3 regions of the Streptomyces sp. cg35 genome follow, and region 1 is predicted to be linked to each of the others. Evidence: riboswitches for the same ligand, from Rfam matches in the RefSeq annotation. Region 1 holds a riboswitch; each other region holds the start of a gene.
What was found. A riboswitch is a leader RNA that binds a small molecule or an ion and turns the genes downstream of it on or off. The one in region 1 is predicted to bind cyclic di-AMP.

Region 1 (5,518 bases):
CCTCCTCGGCGGGCTTCGCGCTCACGCACGCGCCCTTCTTCCACCACTCGGGCAGCATCTCGATCGCCTCGTCGCCCAGCGGGTTCACACCGGGCCCCGCGGCCAGGGAGTGGGCCACGAGGACGTGCAGGCACTTCACGCGGTCGGGCATGCCGCCGGCGCTCGGGAAGTTCTCCAGGACCTCGATGGCGTCACGGCGCGCGATGTAGTCCTCGTGGGCCGCCCGGTACTGCTGGGCCAGCTCGGGGTCCGTCTGCAGGCGCTCCGTCATCTCCTTCATGACGCCGTTGGCCTCCAGCGTGCCGATGGCCGAGGCCGCGCGCGGGCACGTCAGGTAGTACGTCGTCGGGAACGGCGTGCCGTCCTCCAGGCGCGGGGCCGTCTCGACCACGTCCGGGTTGCCGCAGGGGCAGCGGTGCGCGATGGCGCGCAGGCCGCGCGGCGGGCGGCCGAGCTGCTCCTGGAACGCGTGGATGTCGGCGTCCGTGGGCGCGGTGGGCGCGGTCTGCGGCGGGGGCGTTTCCATGGCTGTCTCTGAGTGTCTTTCGTGTACGTGGATCAGTGGAGGGGGTGCGGCGGGGCGGCGGCTCAGCCGTCCGCCCGGTCGGCCTTGTCGACGCCGTCCCAGACGTTCGAGTACCAGGGGCGGTCGGCCTCGCCCTGCTCGGCGCGGCTCGACTCAGTGGAGCGCGGATCGGGCACCACGTACCCGGTCTCGCCCGGCATCACCATGTGCAGCCGTTCGCGGATGCGCTGCTCGGCGTACGTGTCGTCCTGCCAGCGGGCCTTCTCGTCACGCAGCCTGTCGACCCGGTCCCTGGCCTCCTGCTGCTGGCGCTGCAGGTCCGCGATCTCGCCGCGCTGGGAGACGTACTGCCTTATCGGGTACGCGAGCGCGACCACGAGGGTGCAGACGACGAGGGCGAGCAGGGCCGCGCGGCCGGTGAGGCGGGAGCGGCGGGCCTGGCGCTTGTTCTGCGAGCGGTAGACGCGCTCCGCGGTCTGCTCGCCGAGCAGGCGCAGGCGGGTGGCCGTGGAGAAGCGGGCGGCGTCGTCGCGGCCCCTGCTTCGGAGCTTTCCCGGCATCGCCTCTGGGCCTCCCCGTCTGCCTGCGGCACCTGGCGGCACCCGTCTACGTGCGTACGTCCCCGCACACGGTACGGGACCGAGTGCGGGGACGTACGGAACTACTGCCTCAGCAGGCGTCGGGGCCGGTCAGCCCTTGAAGCGGGGAAATGCGCTGCGACCGGCGTAGACCGCCGCGTCGTCCAGGATCTCCTCGATGCGAAGGAGCTGGTTGTACTTGGCGACACGCTCGGAGCGGGCCGGGGCGCCGGTCTTGATCTGGCCGCAGTTGGTGGCGACGGCCAGGTCGGCGATGGTGACGTCCTCGGTCTCGCCGGAGCGGTGCGACATCATGCACTTGAAGCCGTTGCGCTGGGCCAGCTCGACGGCGTCCAGGGTCTCGGTCAGCGAGCCGATCTGGTTGACCTTGACGAGGAGGGCGTTCGCCGAGTTCTCCTCGATGCCGCGGGCCAGGCGCTCCGGGTTGGTGACGAAGAGGTCGTCGCCGACGAGCTGGACCTTGTCGCCCAGCTTCTCGGTGATGACGTTCCAGCCGGCCCAGTCGTCCTCGTACAGCGGGTCCTCGATGGAGACGAGCGGGTACGCGGAGACGAGCTCCTCGTAGTACTCGGTCATCTCGGCCGCCGAGCGCTCCTTGCCCTCGAACTGGTACTTGCCGTCCTTGTAGAACTCGGAGGCGGCGACGTCCAGCGCGAGCGCGACCTGCTGGCCGGGGATGTAGCCGGCCTCCTTGATGGCCTCGAGGATGAGGTCGAGGGCGGCGCGGTTCGACTCCAGGTTCGGGGCGAAGCCGCCCTCGTCGCCGAGGCCGGTGGACAGGCCCTTGGCCTTCAGGACCTTCTTGAGGGTGTGGTAGACCTCGGTGCCCCAGCGCAGCGCCTCGGAGAAGGACTCCGCGCCGATCGGGGCGATCATGAACTCCTGGATGTCGACGTTGGAGTCGGCGTGCGACCCACCGTTCAGGATGTTCATCATCGGGACGGGCAGCAGGTGCGCGTTCGGACCGCCGAGGTAGCGGAAGAGCGGCAGGTCGCTGGCCTCGGAGGCGGCGTGGGCCACGGCGAGCGAGACGCCGAGGATGGCGTTGGCGCCGAGGGAGCCCTTGTTGTCCGTGGCGTCCAGGTCGAACATCGCCTGGTCGATCAGGCGCTGCTCGGTGGCGTCGTAGCCGACGAGCTCCGGGCCGATCTGCTCGATGACGGCGAGGACGGCCTTCTCGACACCCTTGCCCTGGTAACGGTTGGGGTCACCGTCACGGAGTTCGATGGCCTCGAAGGCACCGGTGGAGGCACCGGACGGAACGGCAGCACGACCCGTGCTGCCGTCGTCGAGGCCGACCTCGACCTCGACCGTGGGGTTGCCTCGGGAGTCCAGGATTTCCCGGGCTACGACGACGTCGATGGACGGCACGAGCATCTCCTTCTGGGATGTGACGCAACTGGGCGGGCTGCCTCGGTAACGCATTCCCGCACCCATGAGCCTAACCGGCTCCGGGGCATCGGCCAGCCGACCGCCCGTCTCGTGGACAACGCCGTTAGCGAAATGTTCCCAACTGGAACAAAACGGGGTGGTGGCGTGCGGGTGACGGAATCCCGTCCGCCGTGTCCGGGCCGAGCGCCGGGTGCGGGTCGCGGGCAGCCGCGACGGTGCCGCAGTCGGCGGACAGCAAGGCGCCCCACCCCGGATGCCGGGATGGGGCGCCGATGCGAGCGGCCCGTTACATGGGGACGGGTCGAAAGAGCTCGGCGTCCGCCGATGCCGAGGCTCCCCTCTATACGTGCGGCTTACTTCAGGTGCAGCTGCTGACCCGGGTAGATCAGGTCGGCGTCGGTGACGATGTCCTTGTTGAGCTTGAACACCTTCTGCCAGGTGGTGCCGTGCGCCTCGGCGATCTTGCTGAGGGTGTCGCCGTGCTTCACCTTGTACTCGCCGTCGCCCTTCTTGACCTTCTTGCCGGTCGGGGTCGTGACGGTCTTCTTCGACTCCTGCTGCTGCGGCGCCTGGCGCTGCTCGGAGCGGGTGGTCGTGGAGGACTCGGAGCGCTGCTGCGGCTGAGCCTGCTGCTGCTTCGGCTGCTCGGGAGCCGGGGCGGAGTTCGAGGTGGAGGCGCCGGACAGGCCCACACCACAGCTCGGCCAGGCACCCTTGCCCTGCGCGGCGAGGACCTTCTCGGCGACCGATATCTGCTGGGCCTTGGAGGCCTGGTCGGCGGAGGAGGCGTAGGCGGTGCCGCCGTACGCGGCCCAGGTCGAGGACGAGAACTGGAGGCCGCCGTAGTAGCCGTTGCCCGTGTTGATGGACCAGTTGCCACCGGACTCGCACTGCGCGACCTGGTCCCACTCGGAGGTGGAGGCGGCGGAGGCGGAGGTGGCGCCCATCAGCGGGACGGCGACAGCGGCACCGGCGACGCCGGCGAGCGTGGCGACACGGACGGCCTTGGACGGGCGGCGGTGCTTGCCCTTGCTGGAAAGCAGCATGGAGAGATCCCCTCACCGACGCCTACGAGGTGAGCTGTCGGGTTCGGGCCAGTGAGTGCCCGGCCGCGCATCCTTGTGCGCGGCTTAACCCCAAGCCGTCTCGGTCTCCCTGAACGGCACTTACCTGGGTCCCCCGCTCCTGCCTACGGCGCTGACGCGTCGACTGTTCCCGTACGGACGTTGGCAGGATTCGGCGTGACGTCCGTCGGGGCCCGCAGTGGCGAGCGGTGACGACGTTAAGCAGTGGATCCGCCCGATTTCAAAGACGATCAGGGTCTTTGAGACTCATGTCTCACTCGCGCAAAAGTGGACATACGCGCCCCAACCAGCCCTGAACTCCCGCTACTTTTCGCCCGATTCGAGGCCAAGATCCAGACTCTGACCAGGAAGGATGAGGTCGGGGTCGGAGCCGACCGTCTTCTTGTTCAGGTCGTAGAGCGCATCCCACCCGCCGTCGACGTCATGGGCGTCGGCGATGTCCCACAGGTTGTCGCCGGAGCGGACCGTGTACGTCCCTTCGTCGCGCCGCTCCTCGCGGGAGGCGTGACGGCCTTCTCCCGTACGGGAGTCGGAGGTGTCGTCCGTGGCGCGGTCGCCGCGGTGACGGCCGCCGGCGGAGGCGTCGTCCGAGGCCGGGGCGGACGGGGTGGCCGCGTCCGAGGGCTCCTGATCGGCCGCCGAGCCGGAGGCGTCGGCGCTGGGGTCGGTGCCGGAATCGTCGGCGGACTGCCCCGACTTGTCCGACTTGTCGCTTGCCGTGTCGCTCGGGTCGTCGCTCGACGTGTTACCGGAGGTATCGCCCGTCGCGTCGGCTGACGGGGTGTCCGATGTGCCGGACCCGTCGTGATTCTTGTCTCCCGAATCCGTGGCGGAGTCGTCGGCGGAGTCCGAGGAGCCGTCCGAGGAGTCGTCCGACGGGGAGGCGCTCGCGCCCGGGTCGACATCGGCCGAGTCGTCGCTCTTGGTGAGACCGGCCACGATCGAGCAGCTCGGCCAGGCGCTCGGCCCGCGGTCGTCGAGCGCTTTCTCGGCGACGGCTATCTGCTGGGATCTGCTGGCCTCGTCGGCGCGCGCGGCGTAGTCGAGACCGCCGTACTGCTCCCACATCTCCTGCGAGAACTGCAGTCCGCCGTAGTACCCGTTGCCCGCGTCCAGGCTCCACTGGCCGCCGGACTCGCACTCGGCGAGCTTGTCCCACGTGCTGGTGGAGGCGGCGCTCGCGTTGGTCGCGGCGAGCAGCGGGATCGCGATGGCGCTGCCGGTGACACCGGCGGCGACAACGAGAGCGGGTGCCTGACGGGGGCGACGGTGACGACCGTTCCCGGAGAGCATGCGGTTCCCTTTCGCGAGGCTGATGCTGCTGCACGCGACGGGTGATGCGGGAGTGCAGGATGTGCACATGTCGCGATGACTGGTGAACGTAGCGGGACTCGAACGCTTGTCACAAGTCGATGCAGCGCAGATCACGTGAAAGTCACAGATGTGACGGCTCGTCAGTTCTGGTGGGGCGTGAACTCCACCGGCAGCGTGCGCAGTCCACGCATGATGAGACCGCCGCGCCACCGCAGATCGGCCGGATCCTGGGCAAGTCGCAGGTCCGGAAGGCGCGTCAGCAAGGTGGCGAGCGCGGTCTGTCCCTCCAGGCGCGCGAGGGGGGCGCCGAGGCAGTAGTGGATGCCGTGGCCGTAGCCGAGGTGCTGGTTGTCGCGGCGCGCGAGGTCGAGGGTGTCGGGTGCGGCGAAGCGCGCCGGGTCGCGGTCGGCGGCGGCGAGCACGACGAGGACCGGGTCCCCGGTGGCGATGTCCTGGCCGCCGATGGTGAGGGGTTCGGTCGCGAACCGCCAGGTCGCCAGCTCGACCGGGCCGTCGAAGCGCAGCAGTTCCTCGACGCCGGTCGCCAGCAGCCCGGTGTCGCCCTCGGCCAGCGCCCGCTGCAGCCGCGCGCGCTGCTCGGG
Region 2 (5,518 bases), 2.4 Mb from region 1:
CGGCGTGCTCCAGCATCACCACCCACGGCTCCCTCGGGTCCGCGCCGAGCCGTACGACGCCGTGTACGAGGTGTCGCCATATGACGGGCGGCAGTTGGTCGGCCGGGTACTTCTTCGGGGCCATCGCGACGGTCGAGCCGTCCGCGCACGGGTGCACGTGGGTGGGCTGCGCGCAGTCGGGACAGCGGCGGAACATGCAGCGCGACGGCGCGATCTGCGGCCGGCTCTCGGGGCTCGTCATCATCGCAGCACCAGCCCGAGCCGCTTGAGGCGCTCGGGCGCCTCGACCGGATGCCGGGCGACGACGTCCAGGACGACGGCGCCCTGACACACCCACGACTGGCGGCAGTCCCGGTCCGGCAGCCGGACACCGACGGGCCGTACCCGGTACACGTCGCCGTGCTGGCCGTGGGCGAAGAGTTGCGCGTACCAGCGCAGTTCGGTGACGTACACGCGGTGCGGGTCGTAGTGCTGCTGGTGCGGGCCTGGCTCGTGGACCTTGTTGACGGCGACGGCGGGCAGGATCATGTCGCCGCGCTGGAGGCCGGCGACTCCCCCGTGGAACAGGCGCAGTCGGGGACGTGCGGTCATCGCCGCCTCACCACCATGGCCCGGTCCGCGTCGCGCTGTTCGGGGTGCACGATGTCGATGTGCTCGTCGACGGCGCCGGAGCCGCCTTGGATGTAGCCGTTGCAGTACCGGCACGTCCACGCCCAGTAGTCGCCGAACTCCGCGACGCGCTGCGCCATCTCACGGGCGCTGAGCACGGTGTAGGTGTAGCCGCTGCGCGTGGTCCTGGTGCGCCGGCTCATCCGGCCCTCCCGGCGCTGGGCGTCCTGCGGCGCGAGACCAGCGCCCGCAGCGTCTTGATCCGCTCGGCGCGTTCGGCCGGCGACAGCTCGGGCTGCTTCTGGCAGTCGTGGCGGCCCTGAAGGTGGCAGTAGCGGTGCGGGTCGACCGGGCGCACCATGTGCGCCTCGTCCTCGTCCCACACCTCGGGCTCCGTGGTCATCGGTCTCCCTCCAAGTCGTCAGCGAGGCTGCGCAGTTCTGCGGCGACCTCGCGGGCGAACGCCCTGGGCAGGCCCTCCGACGACGACGCCGGCACCTGCAACCACGCATCGGCGATGCAGCGCGTCTCACCGCCCTCGGGGGTGGCCTTGATCTCGACGTGGATCAGGGTGTTGCGGACCGGGCTCGGGTTCACACCAGCTCCCGGGGCAGGTAGTACGCCTCGTTGTCGGCCAGGCCCTCGTAGTCGAAGCGCACGAGCCAGCGGGCGGCGGACAGTTCACGCAGGCACCCGCGGATGCGGTCGACGCGGTCGGCGGTCCAGGGGCTCAGGGACTCGGCGGTGTAGGGGCACTCGACGGGCAGTGCGCGCAGGCGGGAGAGGACGCCTTGGGCTGCGTAGGAGAGTTCGCGTTCACGCTCGCGTACGGCGAGGACTTCGGCGTACGTCAGTGGGTCGTTCACGGTGCCTCACTCGGTATGGGAGGGATCGGGCGCGGATTCGTCCTCGCGCTGAAGCGGCACACGCCCCTGTGAGCGGCTTGTAGCGCGCTCCGCATCGAGAGCGTCGACTCGCTCGGCAACAGCGCGCAGAGCGTCACGTACGGCTTTCACGGACGTCTTGCTGCGTATCGCGTCGTTCAGGATCTCGATAACCCCGGACAACTCCATCGACGTTCCGAAGCCCAAATGCCCAGCGCGAGCGTGCGTTTCCTCGGTGTCGTGCGTCTGCTCGCGGTGGACGTAGAGCATGACGCCCCGGGTGTTCTGGACGTCGGCCGACAGAATGTGCTGCTGCTCGCTCATCGGGGCTCTCTCTCCGCGCGCTCGCGAACGTGCACGCACGCGCTTCTGGGGTTCTGTTCAGAGATCAGGTAGTTGGAGCTTGCTCGACGGCGATAAGCCCAGGGGTTACAGGGGCTCGGCTTGCCGAGACCGGCGTGAGCGAAGCGAACGTGTCTATGGGGGCCCGGGGGGAGGCGACAGTCCCCCCGGAAAGGCAGTGAGCCGAAGGCTCACGACGTTCTGTGTGGCTCGGCTTCTGTGTGGCTCCCCTTCTCTGTGTCTCAACTTCTATGTGTCTCTTGGTGCGTCAAATCTGACGCAGGGGGGTGCGACAGATCTGACGCAGGGGGGTGCGTCATTTTTGTCGCAGGGGGGTGCGTCATTTTTGACGCAGGGGTCTGACCTGGTCTTCACTCGTTTGGCGGTACAGCAGAGGCCCCTGCACGGCTCGGGTGCTCCGGCGGGAACCACTCGGTGAGGTAGAGATTCGCGGTGCGTCCGCCGTTCTCGCGGTACTGCGGACTGCGGGACATGGCGCCCGCTTCGATGAGCAGGGACAGGGTGCGCTCGACGGTTCGGCGGGAGACCTCGCAGTCCTTCGCGATCGTCTTGATGCTGGGAAACACCTCGTCGTAGCCGCCGTACGCGGCGCGCAAGTAGTCGTAGAGCCAGACCTCTTTGCGGCAACGCAGGACAACCCAGAGCGGCGTTTGCGAATATCCCTCTGGACCCCGGTGGGCGATCCTGTCGGCCGCGCCCACGCCACCGAACATGACGTCGTTGCGCGCGCTCACCGCGTGTCACCGCCAGGCCCGACACGGCTACTGACCGTGTCGACAAATGGGCATAGCGGGGCAAGGCCCGGGGGGTTGGGGATCATGCGAGCACAGTAGAGGGCCGCATGAGGAAACTTCAAGCTGAACGAGATTTTCTCAGTTCGCGTGCGATTCGTGCGGGGTCCGCTGTAAAGTGATCGCAGGAAGCGCGACCTACATGCGTCCCCGTCGACGGGGCGCGTGACCAACTACGAGGGACGTAGATGACTGCCGCGAGGATAGAGCCCACGGACACGGAGAAGAACTTCTCCGCCTCGGTGGACCTGGCACTCAGAGTCTCCGGGCTGACTCGGGCGGAGCTGGGGTTTGCCCTCCAGCCGGCCAAGCCTGTCGATGCCGCCAGCGTCAGCCGGCGCATCAGTATGAAGACAAACTGGCTGATGCGTGAGATGCACGCCGCAGCCGACCTGTTCGGCGTGAACCCCCTGGATATGTGCGAACCGGGCAACGCCTGGGTGGCCAAAATCGATCCTTCCGCAGTGCGGAATCGCCTTGAGAGTCTTCATACGCGACCGTAGCCAGGGGTTGACGCGTGGTGAGAAAACCCACTCGGCGCCCGGGGAATATCCCCGGGCGCCGAGAAGATCGCGCGTGGTGCCGCGGCTCAGACGTTGACGCCGTGCTCGCGCAGGTACGCCAGCGGGTCGATGTCGGAGCCGTAGCTCGGCGACGTACGGATCTCGAAGTGCAGGTGCGGTCCGGTGACGTTGCCGGTCGCGCCGGAGAGGCCGATCTGCTGGCCCGCGGTGACGGTCTGCCCGGAGGAGACGCCGACTGACGACATGTGGGCGTACTGCGAGTAGCGGCCGTCGGCGTGCTGGATGACGACCTCGTTGCCGTAGGCGCCGTCCAAGCCGGCGGAGACGACGGTGCCGGCGCCGACCGCCTTGATCGAGGTGCCGGTGGGCACGACGAAGTCGGTGCCGGTGTGGTAGCCGCTGGACCACATCGAGCCGGACTGGTGGTAGGGCGTGCCACTGGTGCCGTCGACGGGCTTCACGTAGTCGGCCGTGGTGGTGCTCGCCTGCGTGGCCGTGGTGGTGGCGCTCTTGGCCGCGGCGCCGTCCAGCGTGAGCTTCATGCCGGGCTTGATGAGGCCGGAGTCGGAGCCGACGACGTCCTTGTTGGCCTGGTAGAGCTTCTTCCAGCCGCCGTCGACGTCCTGCGCCTTGGCGATCTTGGAGAGCGTGTCACCGGCCTTGACCGTGTAGGTCTTCGCGGCGGTGTCGGCGGTCGCCGCGTGGGCGCCGGTGGCGCCGATGAGCGGCAGGGCGAGCGCGGCCCCGCCGGCCGAGGCGACGGCGGCGGCGCGCGTGACGCGCTGGGACTTCGGGCGGCGGTGCTTTCCCTTGGCGGGCATGGCGGATTTCCTCTCCGTCGCCTGCGAGGTGAGCTGTCGGGTTCGGGCTGGAGTTGCCCGGCCGCGCCCGGTGTACGAGCACGACTTCACCCCTAGCCGCATGGGGAATTCCCTCGGCGGCGTACTGCCTGTGGGTCCCCCGCTCCTGCCGTCACGGGTCGTGGTTCGGAGTCCGGGCGGTGGCAGGACTAGGCGTTCCGCCCGGATTGAAGGGTGACCGTAAGGCAGTACGAAAGGCGGCGACAAGCATCGAATTGACTTATGGTGCCGCTTTCTTGATCGACTGAGAGCTTTCTGTGTCACCCTGCGTCGACGGTCGCGCTTTACCGGCGCCATACCTTCAAGAAAATCAAGGGAATTCCCGAGAGGTGGATTCGAGGCGACCGCCACGCACCGTCACGGCTATGAGCCTGCTCACGCGCCCGGCCACAATCTCCCTTCCCTTGCGGATAGTTGGCGCATAAATACCTAAAACGGACACATGGTTGCCGTCGGAATCCATGTCGTATCGTCGGGAGCGCGCCCGCCGGCGAGCAACGCCGGTGATCCGACCGGGAGGAGCCCCCGTGACGCAGCACGCCCCGTCCACCGAGCCCGAGCTGTTCGGAGTGCGCAACTTCCGCGATGTGGGCGGCCTGCCGACGGTGGACGGCCGGAGCGTGCGGCCGGGCGTGCTCTACCGCAGCGGCCATCTCGCCCACGCCACCGCCGAGGACGCGGCGTTCCTCGCCGGGCTCGGCCTGCACACCGTCTTCGACTTCCGCAACGCCGCGGACCAGCGGCTGGAGGGCGCCGACGTCGAGCTGCCCGGCGTGCGCAATGTGAACCTGCCGCTGTCCGACCCGGCGGACGGCGCCGAGTTCTGGCAGATGGTCCGCGACGGCGACATAGAGCAGCTGCGGTCCCTGCTGTCCGAGGGCCGCGCCGCGGACCGCATGATCACGTCGTACCGCTCGATCATCACCCAGCGCACCGCCGAGCACAGCCGCGTGCTGCGCTCGATCGCCGAGGACAGCGTCCCCGCCCTGATGCACTGTGCGGCGGGCAAGGACCGGGCGGGGCTGTCGATCGCGGTGACGCTGCTCGCCGTCGGCGTGGAGCGCGACGCGATCGAGGCGGACTACCTGGAGTCGAACGCGAAGCACCGCCGCTACAAGGTGCGCCGCAGCGGCACGTCCGCCGACGCCTACTCCCCCGAGGTCATGGAGCTGCTCAGCCCGCTCTTCGACGCTCGCTCCACGTACCTGCACGCGGCCTTCGACACCATCGAGCAGACCTGGGGCGGCACGGACCGCTACTTCGAGGAGGGCCTGGGGCTCACCGCGGCCGAGCGCGACCGGCTGCGCGAGCGGCTCCTGGTCTGACCCGGCTACTCGCCCCCGCCCAGCGTGAACAGCAGGTAGATGAAGGCGGCGAGGGCGTGCCCCGCGAAGACGTACACGAGGACCCGGACCCAGATGCCGCGCGGCAGCTTGTCCTCGATGTCCCGCCGGGCGGGCTGTTCCCCGGCGGTGGGCTCGGTCGCG
Region 3 (5,518 bases), 1.4 Mb from region 1:
GGCCCGTGAAGCCCGCGTCCTTGAGGTTGTCCAGAACGCTGCGGCCCACTCCTCCGGGTGCCCGCCCCACGCCGATCACCGCGACGGAGCCGGGGGCGAGGAGCCGCTGCACGGAACGGGCCTCGGCACGCTGCTCACGGGCGCGCTGCACCGCGAGGGACGCCTCCGTGGGCTCCAGGTCGAACTCCAGGCGGACGACGCCGTCCTCGAAGCTGCGCTTCTGGGTGTATCCGGCGTCCGTGAACACCTTGATCATTTTGGTGTTGGCGGGGAGCACCTCGGCGGCGAACCGGCGGATGCCGCGCTCCCGGGCGACGGCGGCGATGTGCTCCAGAAGGGCGGACGCCACGCCGCGCCCCTGATGGGCGTCCTGCACGAGGAAGGCGACCTCGGCCTCGTCGGCGGGCGCGGAGGCGGGTCTGCCGTTCGGGTCGATCCGGTCGTAGCGGACGGTCGCGATGAACTCGCCGCCCACCGTGGCGGCCAGGCCGACGCGGTCCACGTAGTCGTGATGGGTGAAGCGGTGGACGTCTTTGTCGGACAGACGGGGGTAGGGCGCGAAGAAGCGGTAGTACTTCGACTCGTCCGAGACCTGCTCGTAGAAGCTGGTCAGGCGCTCGGCGTCGTCGGTGGTGATGGGCCTGATCCGGGCGGTGCCGCCGTCGCGCAGCACGACGTCGGCCTCCCAGTGGGCGGGGTAGGCGTGCCGGTCCGACGGGGTCTCCATGCCGCAAGGGTAGGGCTGGCCACCGACAAGCGGGCGACAGTCGTACGGGTCGCGGCCCGCGCGCGTGGGAGGCAGGCTATGGAAGGCCGAAGGGCAGTGCTCGGAGGGGACCTGGGTCCGCGTCGAGCACGCTCCACGGTGTGTGAGAATGGTCTAGACAACCGTGAGACACCTGAAGGGCAGCATCACATGGCTGAGCGCCGCGTCAACGTCGGCTGGGCCGAGGGCCTCCACGCCCGCCCCGCCTCCATCTTCGTCCGCGCGGCCACGGCGGCCGGCGTCCCCGTGACGATCGCCAAGGCTGACGGCAACCCGGTCAACGCCGCCTCCATGCTCGCGGTGCTGGGCCTGGGCGCCCAGGGCGGCGAGGAGATCGTCCTGGCCTCCGACGCCGAGGGTGCGGACGCCGCGCTCGACCGTCTGGCGAAGCTGGTCTCCGAGGGCCTCGAGGAGCTTCCCGAGACCGTCTGATCCCATCAGTTCGGCGGAGCCGCGCGTTTCCCTTCGAGGGCGCGCGGCTCCGCCGTTTTCGCATTCGGACACCACCGCGCGAAATTCAAGCACGCCGAATAGGGCAGCAGAATTACACCGCACTGGACGTCTTTAATCAGGGCGGCAAAAGATACTGCGCGGCTCATTCGATGAATACCGCACTTCTTTGTATACGGCCCCCCTGTTAATGCTGGAGCCCCGCCGTGTTTACGGCATGTTGCGAAGTCCTCACACGGTCGCCCGCGCGGGGGACGCGCAGCCGGTGGGCCGTGACGGCGCGCTCGGTGTGCAGGGCGGTCAGGGAGCGGGCCCGCTCGGCGTCGCCGCGGGCCACCGCGTCCACGATGGCGCCGTGCTCCGCCCAGGAATCGCCCGGCTGGGCCGGGGTCTCGACGGCGTACATCCACGCGATCTTGTGCCGGAGCTGGGTGAGCAGGGTGATCAGGCCGGGGCTTCCCGAGGCCTGTGCGAGGGTCTCGTGGAACCAGCCGCCCAGGGAGCGCAGATCCTCGCTCTGGCCCCGCCTGGAGCGCTCCTGCCCCAGCCTGACCAGGCCACGCAGCACCTTGAGGTGGGCCTCGGTGCGGCGCTGCGCGGCGCGTGCGGCACCCAGCGGCTCCAGCAGCATGCGGATCTCCAGCAGGTCGGCGGCCTCCTGCTCGGTGGGTTCGGCCACGCACGCGCCCGCGTGCCTGCGCGTGACGACGAAGCCCTCGGCCTCCAGGGTGCGCAGCGCCTCGCGGACCGGGACGCGCGAGACCCCGTAGCGGCGCGCGAGCAGTTCCTCGGTGAGCCTGCTGCCGCGCTCGTAGACACCCGCGACGATGTCGTCGCGGATCGCCGTGCATACCGAGTGCGCGGGAATGCGCATGACCCGACCTCCGCCTTAATCCCCGCGAAACGCGGTCGATTGACGCCCGTGCAAGCGCGATTGACACCTGTTCGACGCGCCCGCCCAGTGACTCTATTCCACCCTCCTTGAATTTCCGACGGCAGGCCGGAATCCATGGATATTTTTTGGACAGGAACGGCGTGCACACGCGAAAGCCCCGGCTCGGCGGCCGGGGCTTTCGGGGACTGCTGCTGCGGATGCGTCAGACGTTCACGCCGTGCGAGCGGAGGTACGCGACGGGGTCCATGTCGGAGCCGTAGTCGGGGGTCGTGCGGGCCTCGAAGTGGAGGTGCGGGCCCGTGACGTTGCCGGTGGCGCCGGAGAGGCCTATCTGCTGGCCGGGGGTGACGGCCTGGCCGACGGAGACACCGATGGACGACAGGTGACCGTACTGGGTGTACGTGCCGTCGTTCATCTTGATCACGATGTTGTTGCCGTACGCGCCGCCCCAGCCGGCCTCGACGACGGTGCCGGAGCCCACGGCGTGCACGGAGGTGCCGCTCGCCGCGTGGAAGTCGATGCCGGTGTGGCTGCCGGAGGACCACAGGCCGCTGCTCGCCTTGTAGGCGGTGGAGACGTAGGAGCCGGTGATCGGTGCCACGAAGGAGTTGAGGCGCTTGCGCTCGGCCTCACGGGCGGCGCGCTCCTTGGCCTCGCGCTCCTTCTTGGCCTTCGCCTCGGCCTCGCGCTTGGCCTCCTCGGCCTTCTTCTTCGCCTCGGCCTCGGCCTTCTTCTTGGCGGCGGCTTCAGCGGCGGCCTTCTTCTGCGCGGAGGCCTGCGCGTCGATCTGGTCGGCCAGGGAGTCGCCGATGGCGATGGCCTGGGTCAGGCCGTTCTGGTCGGCGGCCGCGTTGTCGGCGGCGAGAGCGGGGGCGGCGAGGCCTCCGAGGACACCGGTCGTGGTGATCGCCGCGACACCCGCGACCTGCGCGGTGGTACGCGTGAGACGGCTGGGACGACGGTGCTTCCCGGTGGCACGGGTGAACGCCATGAAGTGGCTGGTCCTTTCCTTCCCTCTCGCCTACCGGGTTAGCTGACGGGTTCGGAGCAGGAAGGTCTCCTACGGACACCCTCCCCGTACGGGAAGAGCGTCCGATTCACCCCAGGGACTGCGATGGGTCCCCGGCTCCCCTGGCTCGCGCCGTGGGGGACTCGGCGATGACTGTCCGGTGTCGCGGGCGCGACGTAGGTCTGGCGGACAGCCGGACCGACGCTAAACGGGACATCTTTTAATCAACAAACGGATCCCGGCTTTTGTAGTGCATGCCACAGACCAGACAGGCAACCTCCGCCCCAATTCGGACATTCGTGATCCAAGGCCGGTCGTGGACGGACGTGAGCGACAGCACGAAGCCCCGGTGGTCGGCGTGACCATCGGGGCTTCGTGCGGCGTGCGGGACGGGGGTCAGCCCGTGACCACGGTCACCTCACCGATGCCGAGGGCCCTGACGGGCTCCTCGATCTGCGCGGCGTCGCCCACGAGGATCGTCACCAGCCGGTCGGCCGGGAAGGCGTTCACGACCGCCGCAGTGGCCTCCACGGTGCCCGTCTCGGCGAGTTGGCGGTACAGCCGGGCCTGGAAGTCGTCCGGCAGCTGCTGCTCGACCTGGTCGGCGAGGGTGCCCGCGACCGCCGCGGCCGTCTCGAACTTCAGCGGGGCCACACCCACCAGGTTCTGCACGGCCGTGTCGCGTTCCGCGTCCGTGAGGCCCTCGGCGGCCAGCGTGCGCAGGACCTTCCAGAGGTCGTCGAGCGCGGGTCCGGTGTTCGGAGTGTCCACGGAGCCGCTGATGGCGAGCATCGCCGCGCCCGTCCCGTCGGGCGCGGACCGCAGCACCTGGGCGAAGGACCGCACACCGTAGGTGTAGCCCTTCTCCTCGCGCAGGACGCGGTCCAGGCGCGAGGTGAGCGTGCCGCCGAGGCAGTACGTGCCGAGGATCTGCGCCGCCCACACGCGGTCGTGCTTGTCGGGCCCGATCCGGCCGATGAGCAGCTGCGTCTGCACCGCTCCCGGACGGTCCACGACGACGACCCGGCCGGTGTCGTCCGCGGTGACCGGCGGCGCCGGGCGCGGCTCGCTCGTGTCGCCGGTCCAGGCGCCGAGCGTGTCCGCGAGGAGGGCGTCGAGGTCGGTGCCCGTCAGGTCGCCCACCACGACGACGGTCCCGGTGGCGGGACGTACGTGCTTCTCGTAGAAGGCGCGCACGGCCGCCGCGTCGATGGCGGCGACGGTCTCCTCGGTGCCCTGACGCGGGCGCGACATGCGCGAGCCGGCCGGGAAGAGCTGCCTGGAGAGCTCCTTGGCGGCGCGGCGGGCCGGGTTGGCGCTCTCGTGCGGGATCTCGTCCAGGCGGTTGCGGACGAGGCGCTCGATCTCGCTGTCCGCGAAGGCGGGCGCCCGCAGGGCGTCGGCCAGCAGGGCCAGCCCCTTGGGGAGGCGGGAGACCGGCACTTCCAGGGAGACGCGGACGCCGGGGTGGTCGGCGTGCGCGTCCAACGTGGCGCCGCAGCGCTCCAGTTCCGCCGCGAACTCCTCCGCGGAGTGCTTGTCGGTGCCCTCGTTGAAGGCACGCGCCATGATCGTGGCGACGCCGTCGAGCCCGGCGGGCTCGGCGTCCAGCGGCGCATCCAGGTTGATCTCGACGGCGACGACCTGCTGGCCGGGACGGTGGCAGCGCAGCACCGTCAGGCCGTTGGCGAGCTCGCCGCGCTCCGGGGCGGGGAACGCCCACGGCTTGGCCGCGCCGGCCTGCGGCTGGGGGTGGAAGTCCATGGTCGCGAGCTGCTCGGTCACCGGCCCGCCTCCTCGTCGTTCTCGTCGCTCTCGTCATCGGGGTCGGCGGGGGCCGTCGGCTCGTACACGAGGACCGCGCGGTTGTCGGGGCGCAGGCGGGCCTTGGCGACCTCCTGGACCTCCTCGGCGGTCACCGCGAGGACGCGCTGCACGGCCGTGAGCGCGAGCTGCGGGTCGCCGAACAGTACGGCGTAGCGGCACAGTTCGTCGGCGCGGCCCGCCACGGTGCCGAGCCGGTCCAGCCACTCGCGCTCCAACTGGGCCTGGGCGCGCTCCATCTCCTCGGGCGTGGGACCCTCCTCGGCGAACCGGGCGAGCTCCTCGTCGACGGCGGCCTCGATGACCGGCACCTCGACGTCTCCGGAGGTCTTCACGTCGAGCCAGCCCAGGGAGGGCGCGCCGGCCAGGCGCAGCAGTCCGAACCCGGCGGCCACGGCGGTGCGGTCGCGGCGCACCAGACGGTTGTAGAGCCGCGACGACTCGCCGCCGCCGAGGACCGTCAGGGCGAGGTCGGCGGCGTCGCACGCGCGCGTGCCGTCCTCCGGGAGCCGGTAGGCCGCCATGAGGGCGCGCGCGGGGACCTCCTCCTCGACGACCTCGCGCAGCTGCCCGC

Region 2: it holds a riboswitch for cyclic di-AMP, as region 1 does, so the genes downstream of both, ACQUQD_RS06520 (M23 family metallopeptidase) here and ACQUQD_RS17005 (transglycosylase family protein) in region 1, are expected to answer to the same signal.
Region 3: it holds a riboswitch for cyclic di-AMP, as region 1 does, so the genes downstream of both, ACQUQD_RS10720 (M23 family metallopeptidase) here and ACQUQD_RS17005 (transglycosylase family protein) in region 1, are expected to answer to the same signal.

What each region holds. Positions count from the first base shown of each region.
Region 1 is NZ_CP191268.1:3,748,481-3,753,998, forward strand. It holds gene ACQUQD_RS16990 (DUF501 domain-containing protein) at 1-526, opposite strand, end outside; gene ACQUQD_RS16995 (FtsB family cell division protein) at 589-1,086, opposite strand; gene eno (phosphopyruvate hydratase) at 1,216-2,502, opposite strand; gene ACQUQD_RS17005 (transglycosylase family protein) at 2,871-3,563, opposite strand; cyclic di-AMP (ydaO/yuaA leader) riboswitch at 3,568-3,724, opposite strand; gene ACQUQD_RS17010 (transglycosylase family protein) at 3,906-4,895, opposite strand; gene ACQUQD_RS17015 (cytochrome P450 family protein) at 5,057-5,518, opposite strand, start outside.
Region 2 is NZ_CP191268.1:1,335,693-1,341,210, forward strand. It holds gene ACQUQD_RS06475 (DUF6083 domain-containing protein) at 1-244, opposite strand, end outside; gene ACQUQD_RS06480 (hypothetical protein) at 241-591, opposite strand; gene ACQUQD_RS06485 (hypothetical protein) at 588-812, opposite strand; gene ACQUQD_RS06490 (hypothetical protein) at 809-1,012, opposite strand; gene ACQUQD_RS06495 (hypothetical protein) at 1,009-1,206, opposite strand; gene ACQUQD_RS06500 (hypothetical protein) at 1,203-1,475, opposite strand; gene ACQUQD_RS06505 (hypothetical protein) at 1,482-1,817, opposite strand; gene ACQUQD_RS06510 (helix-turn-helix domain-containing protein) at 2,207-2,590, opposite strand; gene ACQUQD_RS06515 (hypothetical protein) at 2,836-3,150, shown strand; gene ACQUQD_RS06520 (M23 family metallopeptidase) at 3,237-3,992, opposite strand; cyclic di-AMP (ydaO/yuaA leader) riboswitch at 3,996-4,181, opposite strand; gene ACQUQD_RS06525 (tyrosine-protein phosphatase) at 4,559-5,356, shown strand; gene ACQUQD_RS06530 (DUF6126 family protein) at 5,362-5,518, opposite strand, start outside.
Region 3 is NZ_CP191268.1:2,321,779-2,327,296, forward strand. It holds gene ACQUQD_RS10705 (GNAT family N-acetyltransferase) at 1-727, opposite strand, end outside; gene ACQUQD_RS10710 (HPr family phosphocarrier protein) at 917-1,198, shown strand; gene ACQUQD_RS10715 (GntR family transcriptional regulator) at 1,404-2,090, opposite strand; gene ACQUQD_RS10720 (M23 family metallopeptidase) at 2,314-3,102, opposite strand; cyclic di-AMP (ydaO/yuaA leader) riboswitch at 3,115-3,279, opposite strand; gene ACQUQD_RS10725 (M16 family metallopeptidase) at 3,517-4,884, opposite strand; gene ACQUQD_RS10730 (M16 family metallopeptidase) at 4,902-5,518, opposite strand, start outside.